3 regions of the Sphingobacterium sp. UBA2610 genome follow, and region 3 is predicted to be linked to each of the others. Evidence: riboswitches for the same ligand, from Rfam matches in the RefSeq annotation. Region 3 holds a riboswitch; each other region holds the start of a gene.
The links. A riboswitch is a leader RNA that binds a small molecule or an ion and turns the genes downstream of it on or off. The one in region 3 is predicted to bind S-adenosylmethionine.

Region 1 (4,255 bases), on a different contig from region 3:
TGGTTAACCCCGAAAAACGCGCCGGTATGCAATTATTTTTTTGCTGCATACTTCCGACGCTTTTATTGTTCTGGATCATTGGCCCCGATCCACAGGCGAAGGATGAATGGCTGCTGTTTCCTTTAATGGTCATATTTAGCGGTATTCTGGTCCTGAACATGTCCTATACAGTTTATTTCTACGTCGCTGTTTACCACAGGCAAAAAATATTGATTTTAGAACAGAAAGAAACTATCCTGCAGCAGGAATCAAGAACGATAGATCTCCAGGAGCAGATTGAGCTGCTTTCTCCGGGCATCGAAGAGCTGAAAGAGATCCTGGAAACAGCAGGGGAAGATAGAGATGTGGATTCAATGGATGAAATAGACTCAGCTCTGTTAAGATCCATGGATCTGGAACAGGAAGTATTCCTGCTCAATAATAAAATCTTGTCCCAAAAGATATCCTATAAGGATATCGGGATTTTTACTTATAAAAATGGTATAGTCAGCCTTTATTTAAGAACTGCGATGGACGAAAATCTGACTTGTGGCGAGCAGCGCAGTTTAAAGGAAGTTGTCAATAGCACGAAGGGATTTGTACAAAAGATAGACCGGGATAAGGCTATACCTTTGGATATGATCCAAGCTTGCCTGCAACTGAAACGGGGCCGATTGCGTATCCTGCTCAAAATCCCTTTTGAGGGAAGGTATAATTTTGAGGTATCCGATAAAATTGCAAAACATATCAGAGAATGGGTCATGATGCAGGTGCCAATAGAAAAGGAGCAATAAAATTGAATAGATGAACTTTAATAGATAGATTATGGAAAAAGTAAGGGACAATACCTGGAAATGCCGAGCTACTGGTAAAGTTGGATTTCCTTCTTTAATTGAGGCGCAATGGGCAATGCTTCACTTTAAGTTCAGATCCCGGATGAAAAACAAACTGGATGGTAAACGTATCAAACACAGGATGGGTAAAGATGCCTGCAAAAGGGCTTATTATTGTAAGTTCTGTAAAGGTTACCATATTACCACTTGGGAAAAAGGTCACTTTAATAATTACAAGACCAAAGCCGAATCCTGGGAGATACCGAAAGGATTAGGAAATTGGAATTATTCAATAGAATAATCCCGTGGTCTATTTTCTATTCTAATTTTTTTCCTCTATAATATTCATTCCAGCTATCCTTCGCATAACCTTTGCCCAGATATTTAAATGTAAAAGCAGTTGCATCTTTTATCTCCTGACCAAAATAATAGACTTTCCAGCTATCTTTGCTGTATCCATCACCGAGAAGAACAAAGCTTTGGTCGGATACATCTTTTAGTCGATTGCCTCTATAATAGACATTCCAACTGTCTTTGGCATATCCTTCATCCAGTATTTTAAAGCTGGGCGCAGAGACATCTTTAATCTTAACGCCACGATAATAGGCATTCCAACTATCTTTGGCATATCCCCAACCAAGTGATTGGAAAGAATGTGGCGATACATCTTTAATCTTAACGCCACGATAATAGGCATTCCAGTTGTCTATTGCATAAGCATTGCCGAGGTCTTTGAAAGATCGTGCATCGACACCTTCGACCATCTTATCCCTGTAGAAGATCCGGTTGCCTATGTTGACATAATCGTTTTCTCTGTCATGTCGAAACGTCGTCTGAGACGTAGATCTTTTATTGTGACGACCTTGTTGAGCAATACTTTTCTCCAATATACATAGCAATGCAAAGGAAATAACAAGCATATTTTTTAAGTGGATAAAGGCCATAATGTATCTGTTTTATAATATGATATTTATATTGAATCCCTCCTTTATGACCAAGATAATTCACCGAAGGTTTAATCATTTTATCATTTTATTTCTCGTTATCCTTATCCGTTTCAAATGCAACTATTTTGGAATCCAAATATTTTTTTGTATATTGCTGGTTATGAGTTTTAAAGAAAAATTAGAGAACTGGCGCACGTCAATCAATCGCGCCGGTAGTGGTGAGGAATTGTATATTTTGCTTTTGAACTATAAAAGGTTTATCAACAAAAATTGGGTGGACGATTTTGGCGATCCGGGCAACTGGAAATCGGAATTAAATCAGGTCATCAGCAAAGTAAGAAACAAGGTGGATGTAGCAGATATCAGAGCCTGCCAAGATTTATCGTCCTATCAGGACGATGCCCGGCAGACCGCACATTCACTCAATCATACGTTAAAATATCATCACTCATTGACAAAAGGGTAGGCTAGGCCTACCTTTTTTTGCCGATAACGATTACTGTAAAGGAATCAGGACATTCTGTTCCAAGCGTACAGGGACATGCTTCACCGAGGTAAAACCGTCTTCCTTGGAAATGATGTTGGAAAGATCCAATCCTCTTTTGGAGAACGTACTGATCAAAGCTGTTCTAAAGGTTGCCTTGGCTGAACCCCAGCCTTGTCCCAAAATGGTGTCATTGTTGAGCTGTATCAGTTCATCTGTTGAGTAATAACTGAATTTTTCCAGTAAGTGTTGGTAAAGATTTGTTGTAGTAGCCATACAATTTAAAAATTTAAAGGATTAAACCATAAACTGTATCCAGATCTTGTTGGGGAAAATAATCGTTCAGCGACGTTTATTTTGGTCGAAACCCGTATTAATTTACCACCGCGGTGCCTGCACTCGGTTGGTATTGCATCATGCAATTCTGAATACTCTACAAATATAGTAGATTATTTTTTATAATAAAAAATATTTTTGTTTTTAAGGGTAAATGGGCGTTAGCAACAGGAATACGGAGGTCAAAAGCGAGGCGCGTGGTTGGCTGTGATTTGGTTATGAAGCGGATAGCTGGGCGAAAAATTTATCATGTTACTGTAATCTCATCGAAAATACTTTTAAAAATAGAGATAAGACAATACTTTTGCGCCATGAATAGAATTGCGGAAATTAACGAATACATTGCTGCCGAACGCGAGGTATTATTGCAACACCCTTTATATCGTAAGATCAAAACGATCAAGAATCTACGTTCTTTTACAGAAGGGCATGTGTACGCTGTATGGGATTTTATGTCTTTACTAAAAGCTTTACAGATTAAATTGACCTGTACGACTTTACCTTGGTTTGCGAGTGAGCATCCATCAACACGCTATCTAATCAACGAAATTGTATTGGCTGAGGAGTCGGATGAATACATTGATGGCCGCCGTTTGAGCCATTTTGAGATGTATCTGGACGCCATGGATGCCATGGGTGCCGACCTTCATCTGGTCAACAAATTTATTGCTCAAGCCAAAAAATCGAGCAACATATTCGATGTCATTGCAACGACCACATTGGACAAGCGGATCAAAGACTTTTTGAATTTTACATTCGAAGTGATTGCTGAGGGCGAGGTGCATAAAATTGCTGCAGCATTTACATTTGGACGCGAAGATCTTATCCCGGGAATGTTTACCTCTATTTTGGAAGAAATTAAAACAAACTTTCCTACAGCCAATCTGGATAGCTTTATTTATTATTTTCAACGCCATATTGATCTTGACGGCGACGAGCATGGACCGTTGGCGATGCAGATGATCACAGATCTTGCGAAGGACGATGAGGTTAAATGGACGGAAATGAAAGAGATCAGTAAAGTTGCGCTACAAAAGAGAATCCAGTTGTGGAATGCAATAGAAGATTCCTTATACGGATAATCTATTATTATACCGTCGAGAAAGGCCTTTCAAATCATGATTTGAAAGGCCTTTTTTATGTGCTGTAAAAAAGGATATTGTAAGGACTTCTTGGCAGATATTGGTCTTTTTGTTTGAATTGATGAAAAAATGTCTTTTTTCCATAACATATTGGCGTTTGTGAAGAAATCCAAGTTCCAATAAGTGTCTAAGTTTGCAACGCAAAAAAATTACATAGCACACGTGAACTTTTTTCCTCCCTATTGGGCAAAAGGCATACTAACCATGGGATTGTTAGTATGCGCTATTTCGGACACCTTCGCCCTCGATTCTTTGCGTATGTCGCTGAAAGACATGATCGACAAAGCACTACAAAACAGTAAATACATCGAGCAGTCCTATTTGCAGCTCAAAGAAACTGAGGTGGCAGTACAGCAGCAACGCATGGAGTTGCTCCCTAAGATTTCCGCCAGAGCTTCTGCTAGTTATGCAAGTAATATGCCTGTATATGACCAGGGGCTTTTAAATAAACCTTCCCAGCATGATATCATTCATTACTTGTACGATAGCGGCCTGGATTTTTATCTGAACCTCTACAATGGGCATCGGGACCTA
Region 2 (4,255 bases), on a different contig from region 3:
GGAAGAACAGCCGAAAATAATCTCACCTTATTCGGATAACAGTTTTTATTTTGAACGAAGCCCAATAAAGAAGCCCTAGCTGAAATTTCAGCTAGGGCTTTATCAATATAGTTTAAGAATTATTCTGCTCTTAAGATTTTCGCAGCCTCAACCATAGACTCTAAAGCCGCTTTGGTTTCTGGCCAAGCACGAGTTTTCAAACCACAGTCAGGATTAACCCAAAGTTGTTCTGCTGGAACTACTGCTTTTGCTTTGCGCAATAGATCTACCATCTCATCTTTGCTTGGAACACGTGGTGAGTGAATGTCATAAACACCTGGACCAATATCATTTGGATATTTGAAATCACCGGCGAAAGCATTCAATAATTTCATTTGAGAACGTGAAGTCTCAATCGTGATAACATCGGCATCCATTGCAGCGATATCTTCGATCACATTATTGAACTCAGAATAACACATGTGTGTGTGAATCTGTGTATCGTCTTCAACATTTGATGAAGAGACACGGAAAGCACGTACTGCCCAGTTCAAGTAATCTTTTTGATCAGCTTTACGTAACGGTAATCCTTCACGGATAGCTGGTTCATCGATTTGTATGATTTTGATACCTGCTTTTTCCAAGGCTTGTACTTCATCCAAGATCGCCAATGCAATTTGGTAAGTCGTTGTTGAGCGCGGTTGATCGTTACGTACGAAAGACCATTGTAAGATTGTTACGGGACCAGTCAACATACCTTTAACCGGACGATTTGTCAATGATTGTGCATATGAAGACCAACGGACAGTCATATCTTCAGGACGGTATACGTCACCATAGATAATCGGAGGTTTTACACAACGTGAACCGTAAGATTGTACCCAACCATTTTGTGTGAAAGCGTAACCAGCCAATTGTTCACCGAAGTATTCAACCATGTCATTACGTTCGAATTCGCCGTGTACTAATACGTCGATATCCAATTGCTCTTGAAGACGGATGGTGTTTTCTGTTTCTTCTGCGATTGCTTTATCGTATTCTGCCTGCGTAATAGCACCCTTTTTCAGATCTGCTCTCCATTTACGAACATCTTTCGTTTGTGGGAATGAACCGATAGTTGTGGTCGGGAACGCCGGTAAGTTGAATTTCGCTTGTTGCGCTGCTTTACGGTCTGCAAATGCTGAAGTGCGTTTTGCATCGTCATCAGTAATATTGCTTGTACGTGTTTTAACCTCTGGTTTGTGGATCAATGGAGAGGTACGGCGGCTTTCAGCAGCCGCTTTGTTCGCTTCGAAGCGTTTTGCTGTTTCAGCATCAACTTCTCCCTCCGCTAGTACGGCTAAGTCTTTTACTTCAGCTAATTTTTGTTTAGCAAATGCTAACCAGTTTTTTACTTCAGCTGGTAGCGATTGTTCATTGTGTTCATTGTCTAAGTCAAAAGGAACGTGCAACAGTGATGAAGAAGGAGCTACCCATACACGGTCTTTTCCTAATGCATCAACAGCCTGTTTGATTTTAACCAATGATTTTTCGTAATCATTTTTCCAGATGTTACGGCCTTCAACAATACCTAAAGATAATGTTAATGAAGCAGGAACTTTAGCCAATACCGTATCCAATTGATTTTCACCGCGTACCAGATCCAAATGTAAAGCATGGATAGGTAGGTTAACTGCGATATCTTCGTTGTCTTTTAAAGATTCGAAGTAAGTCGTTGCGATTAATTTGATATTTTTTGCTGCTGCAGCTAATTTTTCGAAAGTAGGTTGATATAAAGCTTTTACTTTAGCATCTAAATCCAATGCTAAGAAAGGCTCGTCAATCTGAACATATTGTGCACCAGCATCAGCTAGTTTAGCTAGTATTTGCTCATATACTGGAATAAGTTTATCCAATAAATCGATACGGTCGAAGCCAGCTTCTTTTTCTTTACCGATCAAAAGGTATGTAATAGGACCTAATAGAACTGGTTTAGTATCGATGCCCAATGATTTTGCTTCGTTGTATTCATTTAAGAATTTTTCGGAAGTCAATTTGAATTCTTGATCTTTGGTGAATTCTGGTACCATGTAGTGGTAGTTCGTATCCAACCACTTGGTCATTTCCATTGCAGTCACGTCGATTCCTTCTTGTTGGAAACCGCGCGCCATGGCAAAATATAGATCTAAACTGTAATTGTTGTCTACTTTATTCAATAAAGAATGGTAGCGAGCAGGAATTGCACCAACAGTGAGGGTTAAATCCAATACTTGATCGTAAAAAGAGAAATCATTGGAAGGGATCAAATCTATTCCAGCATCTTTTTGTGTTTTCCAATTGCCTTCACGAATTTTTTTTGCTGTGTCCAATAATTCCTCAACAGAAGATTTTTTAGCCCAATAGGCCTCATTGGCTTTTTTCAATTCGCGGAACGCGCCCACACGAGGGTAACCTAAATTGTTAGTCAATAACATAATGAATGTTTTTAATATTTCTTTTTCAACTATATTTCTTGCTAGAGAGAGAAGGACACACTAGAATTTGGTGACTTCGGCTTATCATTCCCATATCAAGTAGGGTAGAATTTAGCACCTTGTCAAGGGACAGGTTGCTAAGGCTTCATCGGGTCTATTCCCTCTGCCTTTCTCTATAAGCGACGCTAAGTTAGAACATTTCTTTTTGAAATGCAAATTTTTTATAAAAGTGCGTCAATTTTTTATATTCTACTAAGGATGAAATTGTTTTGTTCTTTTATTTTCATCCACGAATTCGAGTAAGTCACGCTTGAATACGTGTGTAGCATAAAAAGGGGAATGACTATATTTTTCATTCCCCTTTTTTTAGCTGACCAAAAGTTTGTAACCTTTTCCGTGCACATTGACAATTTCAACTTTGCTATCTTCTTTTAGATATTTACGAAGTTTACTGAGAAATACATCCATACTTCTACCCGTAAAATAGTTATCATCATGCCATATTTTTAACAACGCTTCTTCCCGGGTCAGCACATCATTTTTCTTTAAGCAAAGCAAGCGGAGTAGTTCAGCTTCTTTCGTGGAGAGTTTTTGCATCTGTCCTTTGTAAGAAATCTGCTGACTTGTATAATCAAAGAAATAATCGCCAATTTCAAATTTATCCGCAACCACTTCTTCTTCTTTGTCTCGAACACTGCGTTTCAGCAAAGCATTGATGCGGAGCAATAATTCTTCCACTCGAAAAGGCTTGGTGATATAATCATCTCCTCCTAGCTCAAAGGCTTCGGTCTTATCTTCCATCATCCCCTTTGCTGTGGCAAAGATAATAGGAACAGTATTGTTTGTTTTTCTGATTTCACGTCCAACTGTAAATCCGTCCTTTTTTGGCATCATGACATCAAAAATACAAAGGTCGTAGTTATTTTTTTTGAATTGAGAAATCGCTTCATCTCCATCCGTGCATAATGTGACGTCAAATTTTCCCTTTAATTCGAGATAGTCTTTTAAAAGATCCCCCAAATTAGGATCATCTTCTGCTAATAATATCTTTTGCATAATGAATATATTAATTTTCACCAATGTCCCTTGATGCTGATAAATCAGCCTTCCTCAACCTTTGAAATTTTTTAAAGAGGAAATATACAAAAAAGGAACGTTTTATTTTTTAATAGGCAAAATTACTTCAAAGGTCGTGCCTTTATCTTTTTCACTTTTAACTGTAATTTTTCCGTTCAGCCTTCTCAGAATGTCCTGTACATAACTTAAGCCAAGGCCAAATCCTTTGACATTATGAACATTCCCAGTTGGAATACGGTAAAACTGGTCGAAAATCTTTTGCAGGTGATCCCGGCTCATCCCAATACCATTGTCGGCTATGGTGACAACAATGGTGTCGCCAACATTTTTTGAATTGATGTTGACATGTAAATCTCCTTTGCTGTACTTGATGGCATTATCCAAAAGATTGTAAAATACATTGGAAAAATGTAACTCATCACCAACGACAACATCCTTGGTCGCTGCAAGATCTATACTGAATTTCCCGCCAATATTTTGCATCCGTAGCTGCATACTGTCCGTTACTGCCGAAACAAGATCATTGATGCATACTTCTACCTGGTCGAGTTTTAGCGTTTCTTTTTCTAGTCTTGCCAAATCGAGCACACGTTCAATATGATTTCCGAGTCTAACATTTTCGTCGTAGATGATATTAGCCAATTTCTGAACGCGCTTGTGGTCGGCATTGATGTCTGGATCTTTAAGTGACTCACTGGCAATCATAATTGTTGCAACAGGTGTTTTAAACTCATGCGTCATGTTGT
Region 3 (4,255 bases):
TGGTAAAAAAGATGGTTTAGCACAAACTAAAGCTGAAGCTAAAAAAGCTGCTTTAGTGGCTGAAGCTAAGAAAAAAGAAGAAAAAGCTGCTGCTGTTGCTGCTAAAAATGCTCCTGTAGCAGAAGAAACTGCTGCTGAAGAGACTGAAGCTCCTGCATCAGAAGAAACTGAAGGTTAATTCTTTCATAAAGTATTCGAGAAAGCCGACTCAATCTTGAGCCGGCTTTTTTTGAAACAGCCAATAGGCTAATCGTTTGCCAAATCATGTCTCACAGCTAATCGCCAAATAAGAAAAATATGACTATTGATCAATGCTTTTACATCGGTTACATCAGTAAAACAAGAGGTCTTAAAGGAGAAGTACAACTGTTTTTTGAATTCGAAGAATACGAGAGTTTGGATATCGATGTTGTCTTTGTAGAAGTGAACAAAAAGCTTGTTCCTTATTTTGTTGATGCCATTAAATTTCAAAAAAATAGCACTGCTTATGTAACATTTGAGGATGTGGATCATATCGATAAGGCTCAGGTACTCGTTCGTAAAAAGCTATATCTTTCCAATGATAAAATGCCCGAGCGAGACCCGGATGATTTTAGATATACTGATTTAATCGGATTTTTAGTGATCGATGAAAACCATGGCGAACTGGGGCAAATAACAGATGTTCAGGAATTCCCACAACAATTTGTCGCCACAGTAGATATGGATGGCAAAGAACTGATGTTTCCGCTGTCCGACGATTTGATCTTAGGAATTGATGGCGAAGAGGAGATCATTGAAGTTGAATTGCCTGAGGGATTGGTCGATCTGTATAAGGAATAGGCATATCCCCAAGCTTATTCAATTGAATATCCTATACTTACTATTGCAGTAATTTCTTATCTTGGTCCTTATATATTAATATTACTATTGGGCATAATTATTAATTGATTTTGAAACCGTTATTACTGCTGTTATTCACACTCTCATTGTCTTCGTGTACTTTCTTTGGGAAGAAAAAGGAGTTTCCTGAAGGTAACTACCAAATGATATTGGGCTATCCAAATGATGAGTATCATAAATTAAAAAGAGAATCTCCCCAAAATGTGGAGGCAGATACCTATGGTAATGATCCTATTCTATACCGATCCTTTCTTTCGCTTCATGATAAGGACCAGTTTGTCATGGCGATTGATGATATCTTACTCTTTGGTAAGTACAAATTTGACGGTGATAGATTAGAATTGACGGATGAGAAAAAAGGTAGTGTCGCTTTGGATATTGTTAAAATAAAAAAAGATTTTGTTCAGCTGAGAGGTGATTTTTCACAGTTTAGCTCAGCACGTATACCCACTAGTGAAAGACTTTATATCAACTTTGTGTTAGATAAAACCCTTATCCGGGAAACGCCCAGTAAATTTGATAGCCAAGTGAATTTATGGCGAAATGCTCCGGTAAAATCAGAAAGTGAAAAGGAGATAAAAGCGAGGGCCTTGAATTTCGTAGATTATTCTATCGCTTATTTCCAACACATATCAAGCTCTGGCACCCATCACGATTATCGAATGGATGGTGTCGAATCACCAATTATTTATGCCGAGAATGGCATTGTGCTCAAGGCATGGGCAGATGTTCCTGATTCTTGGAAGGAATTATTTTACAACGAAAAAGAGGCATTAGTCGCCTATCACTATTTATTTGACGGATTTAAATATGGATCGAAAGAAGAGTACCATGTTCGGGGACTCTTATTGATCACATTTTATCTCAAAAATTTACGGAATTCTTTGGCAGCTAATCTTTAGCCAATGTTCTTGTGGCATAGTCAATCTCTTCGCTGTCTATGATCCTCGATCGTTAATTCTACTGGTTTTTCTAGGTCTTTAACTCTTGGTAGCGCGAAGAATCCTGTCGTTGCATGGACACAAAGCTAAAGTGACGTTGAAACATCGTTTATTGAAGTCTTTTTGCTGCTATTTTTGCCTTTTCGAAAAAATATTTTTGTCTTTTGATTTTTTAAAACGATATTAGCAACGCTTATAGAGAAAGGCCGAGGGAATAGACCCGTTGAAGCCTTAGCAACCTGTATTGTTCAAGGTGCTAAATTCTACCCTACTCCATGTGGGAAAGATAAGTTACATGTAGATAAACGATTCCTCGACGTGTGCGTTTCGATGTAAGCCAACCAAACTAAAAACAGTTTTTTAATGAAGATTATCGATCATATCCAGAATGCCAAAGGAAAAACATTGTTTTCTTTTGAGCTATTGCCACCGGCGAAAGGGCAGGGCATCCAAAGTATTTTTAAAACCATGGATGAACTGATGGAGTTTAAACCTCCTTTTATCGACGTCACCTACCATCGGGAAGATTATATCTATAAAGAGCATGCGAGTGGATTACTGGAACGTGTTTCCTATCGTAAACGTCCTGGGACAGTGGCGATATGTGCGGCCATCATGAATAAATATAAAGTGGATGCGGTGCCACATTTGATATGTGGGGGTTTTACAAAAGAGGAAACTGAAAATGCATTGATCGATTTGAACTTCCTGGGGATAGATAACGTTTTGGTGTTGCGGGGTGATGCACGTAAGGGCGATGCCGATTTTATACCAACCGATGGTGGACATGCTTTTGCAACAGACCTATTGGAACAGGTAACCGATATGAATAAAGGAAAGTATCTGCATGAAGACATTATCACGTCGGAAAAGACTGATTTTTGCATCGGAGTAGCCGGGTATCCCGAAAAGCATTTTGAATCTCCAAATTTCAATACTGATTTTAAATATCTGAAACAAAAAGTCGATATGGGAGCAGAGTTTATTGTGACTCAGATGTTCTTTAATGTTGAAAAATACAAGGAATTTGTAACAAAATGTAGGGACAATGGAATCCATGTGCCCATTATTCCGGGATTAAAACCACTGACAACAAAAAAGCAATTGGTGACCTTGCCAAGAATTTTTCATTTAGATATTCCAGAGGAACTGAGTGACGCTGTCGCGGCATGTAAAACGAATGCCGACGTCAGACAGGTAGGTGAAGAGTGGTTGGTACAACAGTGTCAGGAGCTGATTAAATTTGGCGCTCCGGTATTACATTTTTATACGATGAGTAATCCTGGTCCAACAAAGAAGATTGTTGAAAAACTAGCCTAACTCATAAAATGATAAAAAAGGGAGCAGATAAGCTCCCTTTTTTATGATAATATTCATTGTGAAAGCCTGAAATAGGTTGAAAGTCTCGGCAGCGTGGTTTAGGTCGATCTCTATATTCAGTGTTGAATAGCCTGTTTACAGTCAGGTACTGGTGTTAAATAGTGTTAATTCGTGTGTCGGAGTCAGGATAACTTTTTAACTTAAAGTGCTAAAAAGGATTTTAACAATAGACCAATTGACCTTATGACGTACAATAGATTAAATTCTCTACTCGGTTTTGCTTGCGGACTAATTGCCACCTGTGTATATATCGCTACAGTTGAAAAGACGGTAAGCTGGTGGGATTGCGGTGAATTTATAGCCTGTGCCTATAAATTGGAGGTGGCACATCAACCGGGAGCACCATTGTTTCTTCTTATTCAGAATATATTTTCTAATCTCGCTTTAGGGAATAAGGGGCAGATCGCCTATTGGATGAATATAGGTTCTGCAGTTTGCAGTGGAATTACTGTTACCTTTTTATTTTGGACAATAACCGCCATTGCTAAAAAGCTACTCAACAAAGACAAACAAGCTTCTTTGTCAACCTACCTGCAGATCTTCGGCGCAGGAGTTGTCGGTACAATGGCATTTAGTTTCAGCGATTCATTTTGGTATTCGGCAGTAGAATCTGAAGTTTATGCAATGTCTTCCTTATGTACAGCAGTTGTATTTTGGGCAATTTTAAAGTGGGAAGTCCGTGCAGATGAAGACGGTAGCGATCGTTGGCTGGTTTTTATTGCTTTTGTTATGGGGCTTTCGATCGGAGTGCATCTATTAAATCTTTTAGCAATCCCGGCTATCGCGATGGTTGTTTATTTCCGAAGAGCGAGACAGGTTAATGCGAAAGGGACAATAAAAGCTTTCCTCGTCGGAGTGCTGATCTTGGGGGCCGTTTTGTGGGGAATTATTCAATGGTTAGTCGGTCTAGCGGCTAAAGTGGATCTCGTATTTGTGAACTCATTGGGAATGGGATTTGGTACCGGAATTTTTTTCTCGTGCCTATTATTGGGGGGATTGATAATTTACGGTCTATATTATTCCTATAAAAAGCAGAAATATACACTCAATAC

Region 1: it holds a riboswitch for S-adenosylmethionine, as region 3 does, so the genes downstream of both, B4Z47_RS04120 (5-oxoprolinase) here and B4Z47_RS13430 (methylenetetrahydrofolate reductase) in region 3, are expected to answer to the same signal.
Region 2: it holds a riboswitch for S-adenosylmethionine, as region 3 does, so the genes downstream of both, metE (5-methyltetrahydropteroyltriglutamate--homocysteine S-methyltransferase) here and B4Z47_RS13430 (methylenetetrahydrofolate reductase) in region 3, are expected to answer to the same signal.

What each region holds. Positions count from the first base shown of each region.
Region 1 is NZ_DDKA01000005.1:149,905-154,159, reverse strand. It holds gene B4Z47_RS04140 (hypothetical protein) at 1-773, shown strand, start outside; gene B4Z47_RS04135 (hypothetical protein) at 805-1,113, shown strand; gene B4Z47_RS04130 (DKNYY domain-containing protein) at 1,130-1,756, opposite strand; gene B4Z47_RS04125 (hypothetical protein) at 1,920-2,225, shown strand; gene B4Z47_RS04120 (5-oxoprolinase) at 2,256-2,519, opposite strand; SAM-I-IV-variant riboswitch at 2,587-2,680, opposite strand; gene B4Z47_RS04115 (DUF3050 domain-containing protein) at 2,891-3,661, shown strand; gene B4Z47_RS04110 (TolC family protein) at 3,926-4,255, shown strand, end outside.
Region 2 is NZ_DDKA01000017.1:164,998-169,252, forward strand. It holds gene B4Z47_RS11735 (hypothetical protein) at 1-20, shown strand, start outside; gene metE (5-methyltetrahydropteroyltriglutamate--homocysteine S-methyltransferase) at 120-2,432, opposite strand; SAM riboswitch class I at 2,511-2,614, opposite strand; gene B4Z47_RS11745 (response regulator transcription factor) at 2,799-3,488, opposite strand; gene B4Z47_RS11750 (sensor histidine kinase) at 3,591-4,255, opposite strand, start outside.
Region 3 is NZ_DDKA01000019.1:166,012-170,266, reverse strand. It holds gene B4Z47_RS13445 (30S ribosomal protein S16) at 1-178, shown strand, start outside; gene rimM (ribosome maturation factor RimM) at 298-822, shown strand; gene B4Z47_RS13435 (hypothetical protein) at 933-1,784, shown strand; SAM riboswitch class I at 2,014-2,116, shown strand; gene B4Z47_RS13430 (methylenetetrahydrofolate reductase) at 2,187-3,143, shown strand; gene B4Z47_RS13425 (DUF2723 domain-containing protein) at 3,387-4,255, shown strand, end outside.